3 regions of the Mycoplana sp. 10N416 genome follow, and region 2 is predicted to be linked to each of the others. Evidence: riboswitches for the same ligand, from Rfam matches in the RefSeq annotation. Region 2 holds a riboswitch; each other region holds the start of a gene.
The links. Region 2 has a riboswitch for cobalamin ahead of bluB (5,6-dimethylbenzimidazole synthase). Riboswitches for the same ligand answer to the same signal wherever they lie in the genome.

Region 1 (4,626 bases), on a different contig from region 2:
CGATGGCTGGCTCAGCTTTTGCAATGTGATTGAGTTTTCCCGATTAAGCGACTTTCGCCAAACGTCAGTAACTGCAGATATCCACGCACTGCCGGCGATTGGCCGGCAGTGCGGCGGGATCAAAGTTGTGCCGGAATCCGATGCCATGGCCTTGATTGGCGTCCAGTTGGGGCTAGCTTGCGGAGGGTGCTTCCGCAGCGATCGAAAGGGAAATTGATGACGAGCGCGCGTTTTGCGAAACTCGGATTGGCCTGCTTGCTGGGGCTCGCCGTCGCCGGCGGACCAGCGGTGCAGGGGGCTGAAACGCAACCGCCTGCCAGCGCGTCCAAAAAGTGGGAATCGGAATTTTCGCTGTGGCAGAAGATTTCGGCCAGCAGCGATCCGGCGGGATATGAAAGCTACCTGAAGCAGTATCCGAACGGCACGTTCGCCTCGATGGCCCGGATTCGCCTTGCCGAACTGAACGCCGCCGGCGTCGCCAAACCTGCCAAGGAGGCGGAGGGATCCGCGCAAGGGTCAGCCGCTCCTTCCACGAAGGAAAAGGCCCAAGCCGACCAGAAGGCCGCCGAGGCTGCACGACTGAAAGCCGAGGAAGAGGCGAAGGTCGCGGCCGAAAAGGCCAAGGCCGAGGAGGAAAAGCGCGCCGCCGAAGCCGAAGCTGCGCGTCTGAAAACCGAGGAAGAGGCCAGGATTGCCGCCGAGAAGGCAAAGGTCGAGCAAGAAAAGCTTGCCGTCGAGGCAGAGCGCAAGCGCCTGGAAGAAGCTGAGCAATTGCGCAAGGAAGAGCAGGCGCGCGCGGAGGCGGAAGCCAAGCGCGCCGCAGAGGCGCAGGCCGAGATCGAGCGCAAGGCGGCCGAGGAGGCCGCCCAGGCCGAGCGATTGAAGGCGGAGCAGCAGGCGCGGGCCGAAGCCGCGCGCCTGAAGGCTGAACAGGAGGCCAAGGTCGCCGAGGAAGCAAGGGCGAAGGCAGAAGCGGAGCAGGCGGCCGCCGAGGCCGAGCGCAAGCGCATCGAGGCGGCGGCGGAAGCCGCGCGGATCAAGGCCGAACAAGCCGTCCAGGCAGAAACCGAGGCCCGGGCCAAGGCGGATGCCGCAGAGGCGGAAAGGGCAAGGGCGGAGGCGGCGCGGGATGCAGCCGAAGCCGAACGGGCCAAGGCCGAAGAGGCCGCAGCGGCCGCGCGACAGAAAGCAGGCCAAGCTGCGGACGCCAACACCGGGTCGACGGCGCCCGTGCCCCCCGATTCGCCTGCCGGCACAATGGAAACCAAGGCACCTTCCACTGAGCCGGACAGTTCGACTGCGGCCACGGCGACCAAGGCTGAGGCCGATGAGGTCGAGCGCCTTGCCCGTCGCGAGGACAACAGCTGGAGCCGGGCCGTTCTCAATGGTACGGCCAGCGCAATCGAAAAGTATCTCGACGAGTTTCCGAACGGCCGCTTTGCGGCGGAGGCACGCAAGCGATTGGCGGCTCTCGGAAAGCAGACGAACGACGGCGCGACAGCGGCAGGTGATGCAAGCGTTAAGGACGACGTCACCGAGAAGCCTGTCGCAAAGCAGCAGTTACAGTCGAAAACGACAGTTTTTGAAACCTCGCCCGATGTCCGGGAGGCTTACCTGGAGCCGGGCACCCGTATCCAGTCTCAGCGTTGGCTGAATGTGCTGGGCTACGATACGGGCGGTGCGGACGGCGTGTTCGGCCCGCGTACCCGTTCGGCGATTGCGGCATGGCAGCGCTCGCTCGGCCAACGCGCAGACGGCTATCTGACCCGCAAGCAGTTCCGACAGTTGCGCGAATCGGGCCAGTTCGCCGAGCAACGCAGTCGCCAGCGCGTCGCGCGGCAGCGCTACCAGACGGATCGCTATTCCAGCGACGGCTATGGCGTGTACGACGGGCCGGTGGACGGCTATCTGGAAGGGCCTGTCGGCGGCTACTACGAGGGGCCGGTCGATGGATACTATGAAGGGCCGGTGGACGGCTATTACGGCCGCCCGCGTCGTGGCTGGGGCGGCCCCGGATACTGAGGCCCCGGACGCCCGTCCTGACGCCGGTATTCGGAAGATGGATGACGCGGACGGTCGATTGACTTCGGCAACTGTCAGGCATATTCATCGCCTATTGGATGGCGCGCCGGTCCGGAAACGGACGGGCGCGTAAATGGGAATGTGACGGGGTGGACCCAATCAGGGCGCTCCAATCACGGCCGACCCCGCGACTGTAGAGTGGCGAGGCCTATCCAGCCGATCGGAAACGACCGGCAAAGCCACTGGGTGGCGGCATGATGAACCGGGGTCTGGACGCCTCTATCTCTACGAATCGTCCGCCTTTCATGCCGCTTTTTCCCGGGAAGGCGAGGATAGCCGCCGGCGCAACTGCGCCTGACGCCACGAGCCAGGAGACCTGCCTCCAATGAAGGGCATACTGCCCGCCCTGGGGATGTTCCCCGTTGCCAGCACGGAGGTTGTCATGGCTGCTCACGTTTCTTCTTCTGTTTCCCTGTCTCTCAACGATCGTCTCTATGCCGGTCTCGTTGCGCTTTTGCTCGGCGGATTCCTGGTGTTCGGCGCAGGCCTCGCCAATTCGTCGGTCCTGCACGATACCGCGCACGACACGCGCCACTCCTACGGCTTCCCCTGCCACTAAGGGGGGTGACATGATCGTCAAATATCTCCTGGCCGCCCTGGTGGCCGGGTTGTTCTCCGGTGCCCTGATGACGGCCGCCCAGGAGGCGCGGGTTATTCCGCTCATTCTTCATGCCGAAGAGTATGAAGGTGGCGGGACCGAACCGGCTCCGGCGGGCACTGGCACCGAGACCCAGCCTCAGGCAACGCAAGAGCATTCCGCGCTCGGCGTCGGCGCGGTTCTGTCCGAAATCGCTGGCTATCTCTCGCCGGTTTCGGTCGCCTACGCCCATGGCGGCGAGGCACATGAGGACGAGGGCGGCATCATGTTCGGCATGAGCCGCTTTTCCGGCACGCTGCTTGCCAATCTGGTGGCGGGGGCGGGCTTTGCCCTGCTTCTCGCAGGCGTCAGCCTCGTGACCGGCAACCCGATCACGGTCGCAAACGGTGCTCTCTGGGGTGCAGCCGGCTGGCTTGCCGTGCATCTGCTACCGGCCATCGGCCTGCCGCCGGAGCTTCCGGGCTTCCCTGCAGCCGACCTTGCCGAGAGACAGGTCTGGTGGCTGTCGACCGTCGCACTGTCTGCGGGCGGGCTCTACCTGCTGATCCTGAAGGATGGTCTGGGTGCCAAGGTTGCGGGTATCGCCCTGATCGCGGCCCCGCACGTCTACGGCGCGCCGCAGCCGACGGATCTTGCCAGCAACGTGCCGGCCGTCCTCGGCGCGGAGTTCGCCGTCGCGGCGCTTGCCACGACGTTGTTCTTCTGGATCGTACTCGGCCTCTCGCTCGGCTTTGCCAACGAGAAGATCGTCAAGGCAGCCTGATGAAAACCGTATCGCCCGGAGCCGTCCTGGTTCTGGGCGGTGCCCGTTCCGGAAAATCCGCATTCGCGGAAAGCCTGGCTGCGGAAACCGGCCTCTCGAAGCATTACATCGCGACGGGCAGGGCCTGGGACGATGAAATGCGCGAGCGCATTGAGCAGCACCGTGCGCAGCGGGGCAGCCACGGCTGGGTTACGCACGAGGAGCCGCTGGCGCTGCCGGAGCGCATCAATGACACGGCACGCAAGGATCGGGTCCTGCTCGTCGACTGCCTGACGCTCTGGGTGACGAACCTTATGCTCGAAGGGCACGACATGAAGGCGGCTTTTGACGATCTTGCCGCCGCGATCGTCACCGCGCCTGGCCGTGTGGTGTTCGTCTCGAACGAGGTCGGCCTTGGCATCGTGCCGGACAACAAGATGGCGCGCGAATTCCGCGACCACGCCGGGCGATTGCATCAGCAGGTGGCGACAGTCGCCACCGAAGTCTATTTTGTCGCGGCAGGTTTGCCGCTGAAAATGAAGGGTTGAGCCATGCTCCAGCAGAAGATTCCCGCCACCGTCATCACCGGCTTCCTCGGCGCCGGCAAGACGACGATGATCCGCAACCTCCTCCAGAATGCGAATGGCAAGCGGATCGCGCTGATCATCAACGAGTTCGGCGATCTCGGCGTGGACGGCGACGTGCTGAAGGGCTGCGGCGCCGAGGCCTGCAGCGAGGACGACATCATCGAGCTGACCAACGGCTGCATCTGCTGCACCGTTGCCGATGACTTCATCCCGACCATGTCGAAGCTGCTCGAGCGCGAAAACCGCCCCGATCACATCGTCATCGAGACGTCCGGCCTGGCGCTGCCGCAGCCGCTCGTCGCCGCCTTCAACTGGCCGGAGATCAAGACGCAGGTGACGGTGGACGGTGTCATCACAGTCGTAGACAGTGCTGCGGTCGCCGCCGGCCGCTTTGCCGATGACCACGACAAGGTGGACGCGTTGCGCACCCAGGACGAGAACCTCGACCACGAAAGCCCGCTGGAGGAACTGTTCGAGGACCAACTGACCGCCGCCGACCTGATCGTCCTCAACAAGACCGACCTGATCGACGCCGTCGGCCTGAAGGCCGTGCGTGAAGAGGTCGCCTCCAGAATCACCCGCAAGCCGGCGATGATCGAGGCGCGGAACGGCGAGGT
Region 2 (4,626 bases):
CAATTCCACCCGGCGGCGCGAACCTGATTTCCAAAATCAGCTGTTTCGACGGCCATCACGGCGATTAATCACATTTCCATGAGCGCGTTGCTCCGGCGCTCCTGCAACGTATGATGATGTGATGCCAGCAATTCCCCTGTCCGGAGTCGCCGCAGTGTTCTTGTGCTCGCGCCGATCGATGGTTCTGGCGACCTCCGCCCTCCTCCTCGCCATGGCCGTACCGGCTCGGGCAGACGACGTCTGCGCAGATCTTCACTCGCGTCTTGCGGCCCTCACGAGTGTGGAAATTCCGACCGGCGACGGCGCCCCCGATTCCAGCGCCATCACCGAGCAGAACAATCAGTTGCAGAGCGCGAGAGCTAGTCTGCGCCAGCTTGGCTGCAGCACGGGCAGCGTCAAGGTCTACCGGACGTCGACTGCCCGCCAATGTAGCGAACTCGCCGCCTCGGTCGAACGAATGGACCGCAACCTCAGGAATATAGAGGCAGGGCGCAGCGCACTTGCGTCGCTGGAAAACGGACAGGAAGCCCGCGCCCGTATCCTTGCGGCGATCGAAGCGCACGGTTGCGGCAGTGGCGACGAACCAAGCACGGCGCAGGCCAGCCAGGCTGCGGAAGCGCCCTTGCCCGATGGCGAGTTTCCGCTTGACGGCCTGGCGACCCGCTACGTTACCAGCGGCGGTTCGGGCGGCAGATTGCGCACGGTCTGCGTCAGAACCTGCGACGGCGGGTTCTTCCCCGTAACCTCAGGCGCTTCCCCGCTCGACTTCCGGCGAGACCAGCGGGTCTGCGCCAGGTTGTGTCCGCAGACGGAAACCGAACTCTTCTACCAGGCGCTCGATTCCGTCGACAGCGGCGAGATGGTCTCGACCGTCACCGGCAGGCTCTACAGACAACTGCCGGCAGCCTTCGCCTATCGCACACGCGGCCTGCCCAAGCCGCAAGCCTGTGGCTGCGGCCGGCTTGCCTACACCAGCCCGGCAACGGGTACCGGAACCATCAAGGACAACACCGGCTCCGTCACGACGATCCGCATGCACCCGGTGGGCAGCGCCGCGTCAAAGGTCGTGATCGAGCGTCCTTACGATCCGGAGAAGGACAAGGTGCGCAATGTCGGCCCTGTTTTCGTCCCGGACGAACCCAAGATCGATCTGCGCAACCCCGCGGGCGCGAACTGAACCGTCTTTACCGCCGCTCTCCCCACCGCTCGGCATAAACGAGCTCGTCGAGCGGCAATCGTTGCCGCCAGCCTTTCACTGCGAGTTCCGGTTCGCGATAGAGCTCGTCGACGAAGCCGAGGCAAAGCCAGGCGACGATTTCGACCCGTTCGGGAATGCCCAGGAGCGCACGAATATCCGCGTCGTGAAAAATGCTGACCCAGCCGACGCCGACGCCCTCCGCCCGGGCCGCAAGCCACAGGTTCTGAACCGCGCACACGGTCGAATACACGTCCATGCGCGGATTGTGCGTGCGGCCCAGCACCACGGCTCCGCCACGGTCCGGATCGCAGGTCACGCAGATGCTGACCGGAGCCTTCAGGAGGCCCTCGAGCTTCAGCGAGCGATAAAGTGACTGGCGCTCGCCGGCAAACATCATCGCCGCCTCCTCGTTGGCACGCTCAAATGCCCTGTGCGCTTGCGCACGCACGTCCTGGTCGCGAATGACGATGAAGTTCCATGGCTGCATGAAACCCACCGAGGGTGCCAGATGCGCCGCGCGAAGCAAGCGCTCGAGCAGGTCTTCGGGCACCGGTTCTGGCAGGAACTGGTCGCGCACATCGCGGCGCGTTTCGATCGCACGGTATACGGCTGCCCGCTCGGCGGGCGAAAATGGCTGTGCGTGGACGAGATCGTCCTTTGGCAGAGGCTGCATCGTCATCTCCCCAACAATGCATGAAACCGTCCGCCGTCCGCGCGGGTTGGTCTATCTCGCCAGGCCGGTCTTCTGACTTCGGATCCTCCGGCCGCGCCGCCTTCCCGGTTGAAGCACCAGTGGCGTTCGGAAGGGTCGATCCTTCCAGGCTTGGCCGTCCCCGTCACAGCGTTGGGCACGTTTCGGCTTCGAGGCTGGAGTTGCCAAGGTGTCTGCGCTCAGATCGAACGCATGGCGTCAGCCCCACCGAATTCCCGATTCTCCCCTGCTCGCGCAAGGGCACCTGACGGGCGACACTTGCGCACGCCGGTGCCTACGATGCAAGGCCGGGGCCGACGATGGCGTGTCGCGAATAGACAACCCCGATGTCTTTTGCCGCGCTGTCCTCATCGGGCGCCGCAAACACGGCACGGTTGCGGCCACCGTTCTTAGCGGTATAGAGCGCCGTATCGGCAACCACCATGAGGTCGTGCACGGTCCGGCCATGCTCGGGGTAGACAGCGACGCCAGCGCTGCTGCCGACAGCCAGCAGTTGTCCGCCGAACGGAATTGGGATCTGCGCGTCGCGCACCAGGCCATTGGCAAGATCGAGGAGAGCCTGCCTGTCGGTCATGCCGTGAAGCAGCACTGCGAACTCGTCGCCACCCAGGCGCGCCACCACTCCCTTGTCGGCGACCCTGCCCAGAAACCGGGAAGCGATCGTCCTGAGCACGGCGTCGCCGGCTGCGTGACCATGCCGATCGTTGACGGCCTTGAACTGATCGAGGTCGACCGCGAAGACGGCAAACGGACGGGTGTCCTTGTCGAGCAGTTCCTTCATGGCATCGTCAAAGCCGGAACGGTTGAGCAAGCCGGTCAGCGCATCGTGGCAGGCGAGATACGCATTTCGCGCTTCGCTTCGCTCCAGGGCCCGCACAGTCGAGGCGAACTTCAGCGCGACGAAACCCATGACCACGACGAAGATCGCGACCAGGGCGGTGATCTGCGGCATCGCCATCGACCAGACGAACGAGCCGGGGCGGTTCGGGCGCCAGGACGCAGCCATCGGGTTGAAGGCGTCGCCGCCGACACCGGTGAGCAAGAGATCGCTATCCTCGGTCGTGATCGGCAAGAAGCCCAGATCGCGGATCCCCAGGCGCTGCTCGGAATTCGCCAGCATCTTGGCCGTGATCGGCTTGACGGTGACCAACAGCACAGGCTTCTTGCGCGCATCCGGAATAAAAAGCCGCTTGGGGACGACGGACTGCACCACGATGATGCTCATCGTGCCGTCGATCATTCGCATTCCGGTGACGTTGATCTGCGCCAATGTCGGCGACAAGACGCCGCCGCTCTCGGCCGGCTTTGCAAGAAGCCAGCCGTCGCGCGTACGGCTGAGCGCCGCATAGTAGGCCGCTTCGGCGCGTTTGGTCAGGTCGCTGACCCAGTAGAGCAATTGGTCGGCATCATGCGGCCGAACGACGTGGCGATTGTGGACGGCCAGGACCGTCTCTTCGCCCGGCTTCGTGAAGACCATCCAGGAAAAGCCGAAATCGCTCCAGAGCCAGTCGCGCAACTCCCGGCGGATGAAATCGTCGCTGAACGAGCCGTCGGCCAGTTCATCGAAGCCTCGATCCCAGACGGACATTCCGCTCTGGTAAAGCACAACCTGTTCGATCTGCTGGCGGAACTCGTTCTTGACCAGCGTCTTTTCGGAGGTCGCAACAAAATCGTTCGCCTGCCGGATCGAGTAGTCAAGCACCATGAAATTGGCGGACGCGAACAGAGCGACGATCACGATCGCCGCAAGACCAATCATGATCTTGACGCTGCTCCGGCGCGCGACCGGACCCTCAGCCCCAGCATTCGCCATGTCTTTCCCCACCGACATGCTGGCGGTCTGCATTGCCGCCTTTTGCGTTTTGTCGCGGCACTTTGGCGCAAAAAGCGGGAATATTCCCTTAAGCAGCCTGGTTTCCGAACGGTTAAAATCTGAAGCTGCAGAACGGCCCTTGAAGCGTCACATGGTCGAGCCGCGAGCGCGTCAACCTGCAGGGGCGTAGCGCACAAAGGCGAACTCGTCGCCATCGGGTGACCAGTTCGGCACATTCATCGTCCCCTGCCCGCCGAGCAATTCGAACAGCACTCGGTCGTTTCGGCCGTCGGCATCCATCAACCGGAGGCGGACGCGCTGGTCACGGGGATGGTCAAGCACGTCGGCATCGTAGGAAAGCACGAGCAGGTGTCGCCCGTCCGGCGACGGATGCGGGAACCAGTCTGCCCATTGGCTGTCGGTGATGCGCGCGACCTCGCGATTTTCCGGCCGAACACACCAGATCTGCATGCGCCCGCTCCGGCTCGAATTGAAGTAGATGCGACCATCGGCCGACCAGTCCGGTCCGTCGTTGCGCCCCTCGCCGAACGTCAGCCGCTCCTCCTCGCCGCCTTCGACCGGGATCGTATAGATGTCAAAGAGATCCTCGCGGATACCGCAATAACAAATCCGTTTCCCATCCGGCGACCAGCCGTGCCAGTAGGACGGCAGCTTTGGCGTCACAAGGCGTGGCGTGCCACCCTCGGCGGGCAAAATGTAGATGGCCGACTTGCCGAATTCCGTCTTGTCGCAGATGGCCAGCCAACGCCCGTCCGGCGACAGGCCGTGATCGTTGTTGCAGCGGGTCGCAAATCCGGTGTCGAGCGGCAAAGGCGAGCCGCCGTCAAGCGGCAGCCGGTAGAGCCGGCCGTCGCCATTGATGATGAGAGACCGGCCGTCACG
Region 3 (4,626 bases), on a different contig from region 2:
CCGGCGGCATAATTGACCTTGTCGATGCTGATGCTCATGCACTCCTCCGAGCGCGATAGAGAATGACCGCAAAGGCTGGCGCACCAAACAGGGCCGTGACCACGCCGATGGGGAGGATCTGTTGGGGTATGATGATCCTGGAAACGATGTCCGCGGCGACCATGAAGATCGCCCCGCCGAGAGCGGATGCGGGAAGCAGTCGATGATGCGCCGGACCGACCAGAAAGCGCGCCGCGTGCGGTATGACCAGACCGACGAAGCCGACCGACCCGACCATGCTGACGACCGTCGCCGTCATTACAGCGGTCGCTCCGAGGAGAACGATCTGCACCCGCCTTACGGCAATGCCGAGCGAAGCGGCTGAATCCGTACCGAACGCAAATGCGTCCAACGACCGGGCGTGGGCCATGCACAAGACGAAACCGGCGATTGCCACCGGAACCGAAAGATAGACGTCCGGCCAGCGGACACCACTGAGAGAGCCGAGAAGCCAGAACAACACGCCTCTTGCCTGCTCCGCATTCGCCGACGTCGTCACGATGTACGATGTCAGCGCATTGAAAAGCTGCGACCCGGCAACACCGCACAGAATGATCCGTTCGCTGGTGCCGCCGGCACCGGCAGCAAGTATCCCGACGAGCAGGAATGCGACGACCGCGCCGATGAAGGCACCGCTGGAAAGGCTGAGGACGCCGTAGCCGAAGCCAAGGATCATGACGCATACCGCTCCGGTCGAGGCTCCGGCGGAGATTCCCAGAACATAGGGTTCAGCCAGCGGATTGCGGAGCAAGGCCTGGAGGATTGCGCCGCAGAGTGCAAGCGATGCGCCAGCACTTGCTGCAACGAGCGCACGGCTCAGCCGATAATCCCAGACCACGCCCTGGTGGATGCGGCTAAGCTCGAAGCCTGTACCAAAGACGCGGTTCGACACGGCTTTCGCCGCCGTTTCGATCGGGATGGATATTTCCCCGATCGAAACGGCAAGGCTGATCATCAGGCCCAAAAACACGAACGCGCAGGCGGTGAGCGCCGAGAGCGCCCACCCCTTTTGCGACAATGCAGATGCACCCCTCACTGCGTCAGACCGAAGGACTTGATGCCGTTCGCCAATGTCTCGATCCCCTCGATCGTCCGGATCGTCGGATTCATCGACTGCGCGTCCATCATCACGAAACGCTTGTTCTTCACCGCGTCCAGCTGACTGGCGACCGCGTCATTTTCCAGGAACTCGAGCTTGATCTTCGGGTCATCGGCCGCGTAGCGCCGCCTATCCATAGTGGCGATGACGATGACGGCGGGATTCGCGTCAGCAATCGTCTCCCAGCCGACGAGCGGCCATTCCTCTTCTGTCGTCACGACGTTCTGTGCCCCAAGTGACTTCAGGATGTAGGCCGGTGCGCTGTTCTTGCCGGCGATGAAGGCGTCTCCGCTCACCTCCTTGCTGGAGAACCAGAAGACGACCGGCAGCGCCTTTGCCGATGCGCCAGCAACGGAAGCGACGGCGGCGGCTTCACGCTTTTTGAGGTCGGCGACAAGCGCGTCACCGCGCTCTTTCACGTCGAAAATCGCCGAGAGCTCCGCGATTTCCTGATAGATCAGGTCCATCGTGAACAGTTCCTTGCGAACACCATCGCCACCGTCGGTGTTGACCTTGGCAACGCAATCCGCCGGCGCGATATAGGTGTTGATCCCGAGTTCGGCGAACTGGTCGCGGCTGCCCACAGAGCCCTGCGCGCCGACATGCCACTCGAATTCGGCTGCAACCATGTCGGGCTCCTCGCCGACGACCGACTCGAAGCTCGGGTCGTTGTCCGAAAGACGTTTGATCTTGGCGTTGACCTCGGCGTATTGCGGCAACACGGGACCAACCCAGACAGCCGTCCCGGCGATCTTGTCGGCGAGGCCAAGCGAATAGAGGACTTCGGTCATGCCTTGGCCGATGGAGACGATCTTTGCGGGCGCTTTTTCGAACGTCACCGGCCGGCCGCAGTTGTTGACGGTCAATGGATATTGGGTCGCAGCGAGGCTCGGTGCGGCAAGGCCGAGCAGGCCGAATGCGAACGTCATACTGGTGAGAAACTGGCGCATGAAATATCTCGATCAGGAGGAAAAACAGCTAGCAACTCCATCGCCGCGCAGCTCGCGAGCGGATGAAGACACAGATACGCAGACGCTAGCGGCGGAAGGCCCAATCAAGGCGGCTGAAAGTCGGAAAACGACGAAGGTTCAGGTCAATCATATCTGCTCCTTTCCGAGCATCCCCGCCCGGCTGATTGGATCGTGATTGACGGCAGGTCTCCTGGCTCACGGATGTTTGTCGGTGATCTGCCTTCCCGCGAAACGTCGCAGTGGCATGGCCAAATGGCCCGAGGATTACCGGCAATCCGCCTACAGTTGCGGGGGCAGCCACGGTCTTGGTCCCTCTTGGGTCGTCCTTACCGTGTTCCCTATTAATCCCCTCAGAGTCATCGTTGGGGAACCGTCACGCTCAGATATGCCCACCTGACATGCGTCGTCAAGGACTTGCTGTCACATCGCAGTTCTTACCGACGAGGTCCGAGTTCGGAGCATTGCGGACTTGGCAAATAGGCCCCGAAGGGCGGCCCGACAGTGCCGTTCGACCGTCGGGCCATCATTCTCAGGCCAGGTTTACCCAGACAGATTTTGTCTGGGTGTATTGCGTCAACGCCTCGAGGCATTTGTCGCGGCCGTTGCCGGTTTGCTTGAAGCCGCCCCAGATGGACGTCATGTCGCCGTGGTCGAAGCAGTTGACCCAGACGACACCCGCTTCGATGTCGCGGGCGAAGTTGTGAGCCTTGGCGATGTCACGGGTCCAGATCGAAGCGGCGAGGCCGTAAATCGAGTCATTGGCGATCTCGATTGCCTGGTCGACGCCATCAACGGGGATGATGGCGGCAACCGGCCCGAAGATCTCCTCGCGCGCGATCTGCATCGTGTTGTTGACCCCCGTGAACAGGGTCGGCTCGACATAGGCTCCCGATGGTGCGCCGGCGAAGGTGCCGCCGCCGAACTTGAGCGACGCGCCTTCCTTGCGGCCGATGTCGATATAGTTCAGCACTCGCTTCTGGTGCGAGGAGGTCACCAGCGGCCCGATCGTCGTCGACGGATCGAGCGGGTCGCCGAGCACGAAATTCTGCTGCGTCCGGGCAACGAAACGATCGACGAAATCGTCGTGGATGCTCTTCTGGACGAGAATGCGCGAGCCGGCGTTGCAGACCTCGCCCTGGTTGCCGTAGATGCCGTTCACCGCATAGGTCACGGCGGTGTCGAGATCGTCGTAGTCCTCGAGAATGATCTGGGGCGTCTTGCCGCCGCACTCGGTCGATACGCGCTTCATGTTCGACTGTCCGGCGTAGATCATCAGCAGCTTGCCGACCTCGGTCGAGCCGGTGAAGCCGATCTTGTCGACGTCATTGTGGAGCGCGAGCGCCTTGCCGGCCTCCTCGCCGAGGCCGTGTACGACATTGAAGACACCGGGAGGGCCACCCGCCTCGATGAAGAGCTCCGCAAGGAGGTTGGCCGAGAGCGGGGATTGCTCGGCGGGCTTGAGAACGACCGAGTTTCCGGTTGCGAGCGCAGGCCCGAGTTTCCAGGCGGCCATCATCAACGGGTAGTTCCACGGGACGATCAGGCCGACGACGCCAAGAGGCTGCCGCAAGATATAGTGCAGCGCGCTGGACGCAGTGGAGGTCACGGCTCCCTCGATCTTGTCGATCGTCTCGGCGAAGAATTTCAGCGACATCACCGAGCCGGGAATGTCGATGTTCATCATGTCCATGACAGGCTTGCCCATGTCGAGGCTATCGAGCACCGCGAATTCCTCGGCATTGCTTTCCACGAGCGCCGAGAATTTTTCGAGAACGGCCATGCGTGACCGCGGGTCCATCCGCGACCAGGAGCCGGACTTGAACGCCTTGCGGGCGACGGCCACAGCCCGATTGATTTCGGCCTGCCCGCCGCGCGCCACTTCGGTGATCGTGCTGCCCGTGGCGGGATTGATCGAGGGGAAGGTGCGGCCGTCGGCCGAGGCGACGTACTGGCCATCAATGAAGTGCTGCGTGCGGAACTTCAATGACGACGCCTTCGAGCGCCAGAAGTCGTGGGTATAGGTTGTGGCGTCCATGGTGTTCTCCCTGTTGGTCTGCGGCTAACGGCGGTCACGCAGAAGCGTGACCGAGAGGATGATGAGGATGAAGGAGGCAGCGACGATAAGTGAGCCGACCGCGTTGATCTCGGGCGTGATGCCCCGTCTCAAGGTGGAATAGATGTAGATCGGCAGGGTCACCTCGCGGCCCGTCAGGAAATAGGTCACCGGGATTTCGTCGAAGGACAGCGTGAAGCAGAGCAATGCCGAGCCGATGACGGAGCTGCGGATTGACGGCAGGGTGACCCGCCGGAAGGTCTCGATCGGCGTTGCCCCAAGGTCCGCGGAGGCTTCGAGCTGGCGACGGTTGAGCTTGGCAAGCCGCGCCATGACCTGCGAGACGACGACGCCGAGCAACGCGGTCGCGTGACCGATGACGACGGCTGTCAGGCTCTGCGGAATGCCGATCTGCTTGTAGAAGTTCAGCATCGCAATGCCGGTGACGAGGCCGGGCAGGCTCA

Region 1: another riboswitch for cobalamin. It lies ahead of AC1DDS_RS13575 (CbtB domain-containing protein); the one in region 2 lies ahead of bluB (5,6-dimethylbenzimidazole synthase).
Region 3: another riboswitch for cobalamin. It lies ahead of AC1DDS_RS23745 (ABC transporter substrate-binding protein); the one in region 2 lies ahead of bluB (5,6-dimethylbenzimidazole synthase).

What each region holds. Positions count from the first base shown of each region.
Region 1 is NZ_JBFTIM010000006.1:40,972-45,597, reverse strand. Features, by position in the region: gene AC1DDS_RS13585 (cobyric acid synthase) at 1-33, shown strand, start outside; gene AC1DDS_RS13580 (peptidoglycan-binding domain-containing protein) at 217-2,022, shown strand; cobalamin riboswitch at 2,105-2,420, shown strand; gene AC1DDS_RS13575 (CbtB domain-containing protein) at 2,465-2,641, shown strand; gene AC1DDS_RS13570 (CbtA family protein) at 2,652-3,443, shown strand; gene cobU (bifunctional adenosylcobinamide kinase/adenosylcobinamide-phosphate guanylyltransferase) at 3,443-3,970, shown strand; gene cobW (cobalamin biosynthesis protein CobW) at 3,974-4,626, shown strand, end outside.
Region 2 is NZ_JBFTIM010000001.1:48,252-52,877, forward strand. Features, by position in the region: gene AC1DDS_RS00235 (DUF2865 domain-containing protein) at 122-1,177, shown strand; gene bluB (5,6-dimethylbenzimidazole synthase) at 1,185-1,871, opposite strand; cobalamin riboswitch at 1,917-2,173, opposite strand; gene AC1DDS_RS00245 (diguanylate cyclase domain-containing protein) at 2,185-3,723, opposite strand; gene AC1DDS_RS00250 (TolB family protein) at 3,895-4,626, opposite strand, start outside.
Region 3 is NZ_JBFTIM010000020.1:32,189-36,814, reverse strand. Features, by position in the region: gene AC1DDS_RS23755 (ABC transporter ATP-binding protein) at 1-38, opposite strand, end outside; gene AC1DDS_RS23750 (FecCD family ABC transporter permease) at 35-1,057, opposite strand; gene AC1DDS_RS23745 (ABC transporter substrate-binding protein) at 1,072-2,088, opposite strand; gene AC1DDS_RS23740 (hypothetical protein) at 2,087-2,284, shown strand; cobalamin riboswitch at 2,273-2,499, opposite strand; gene AC1DDS_RS23735 (aldehyde dehydrogenase) at 2,639-4,144, opposite strand; gene AC1DDS_RS23730 (ABC transporter permease) at 4,169-4,626, opposite strand, start outside.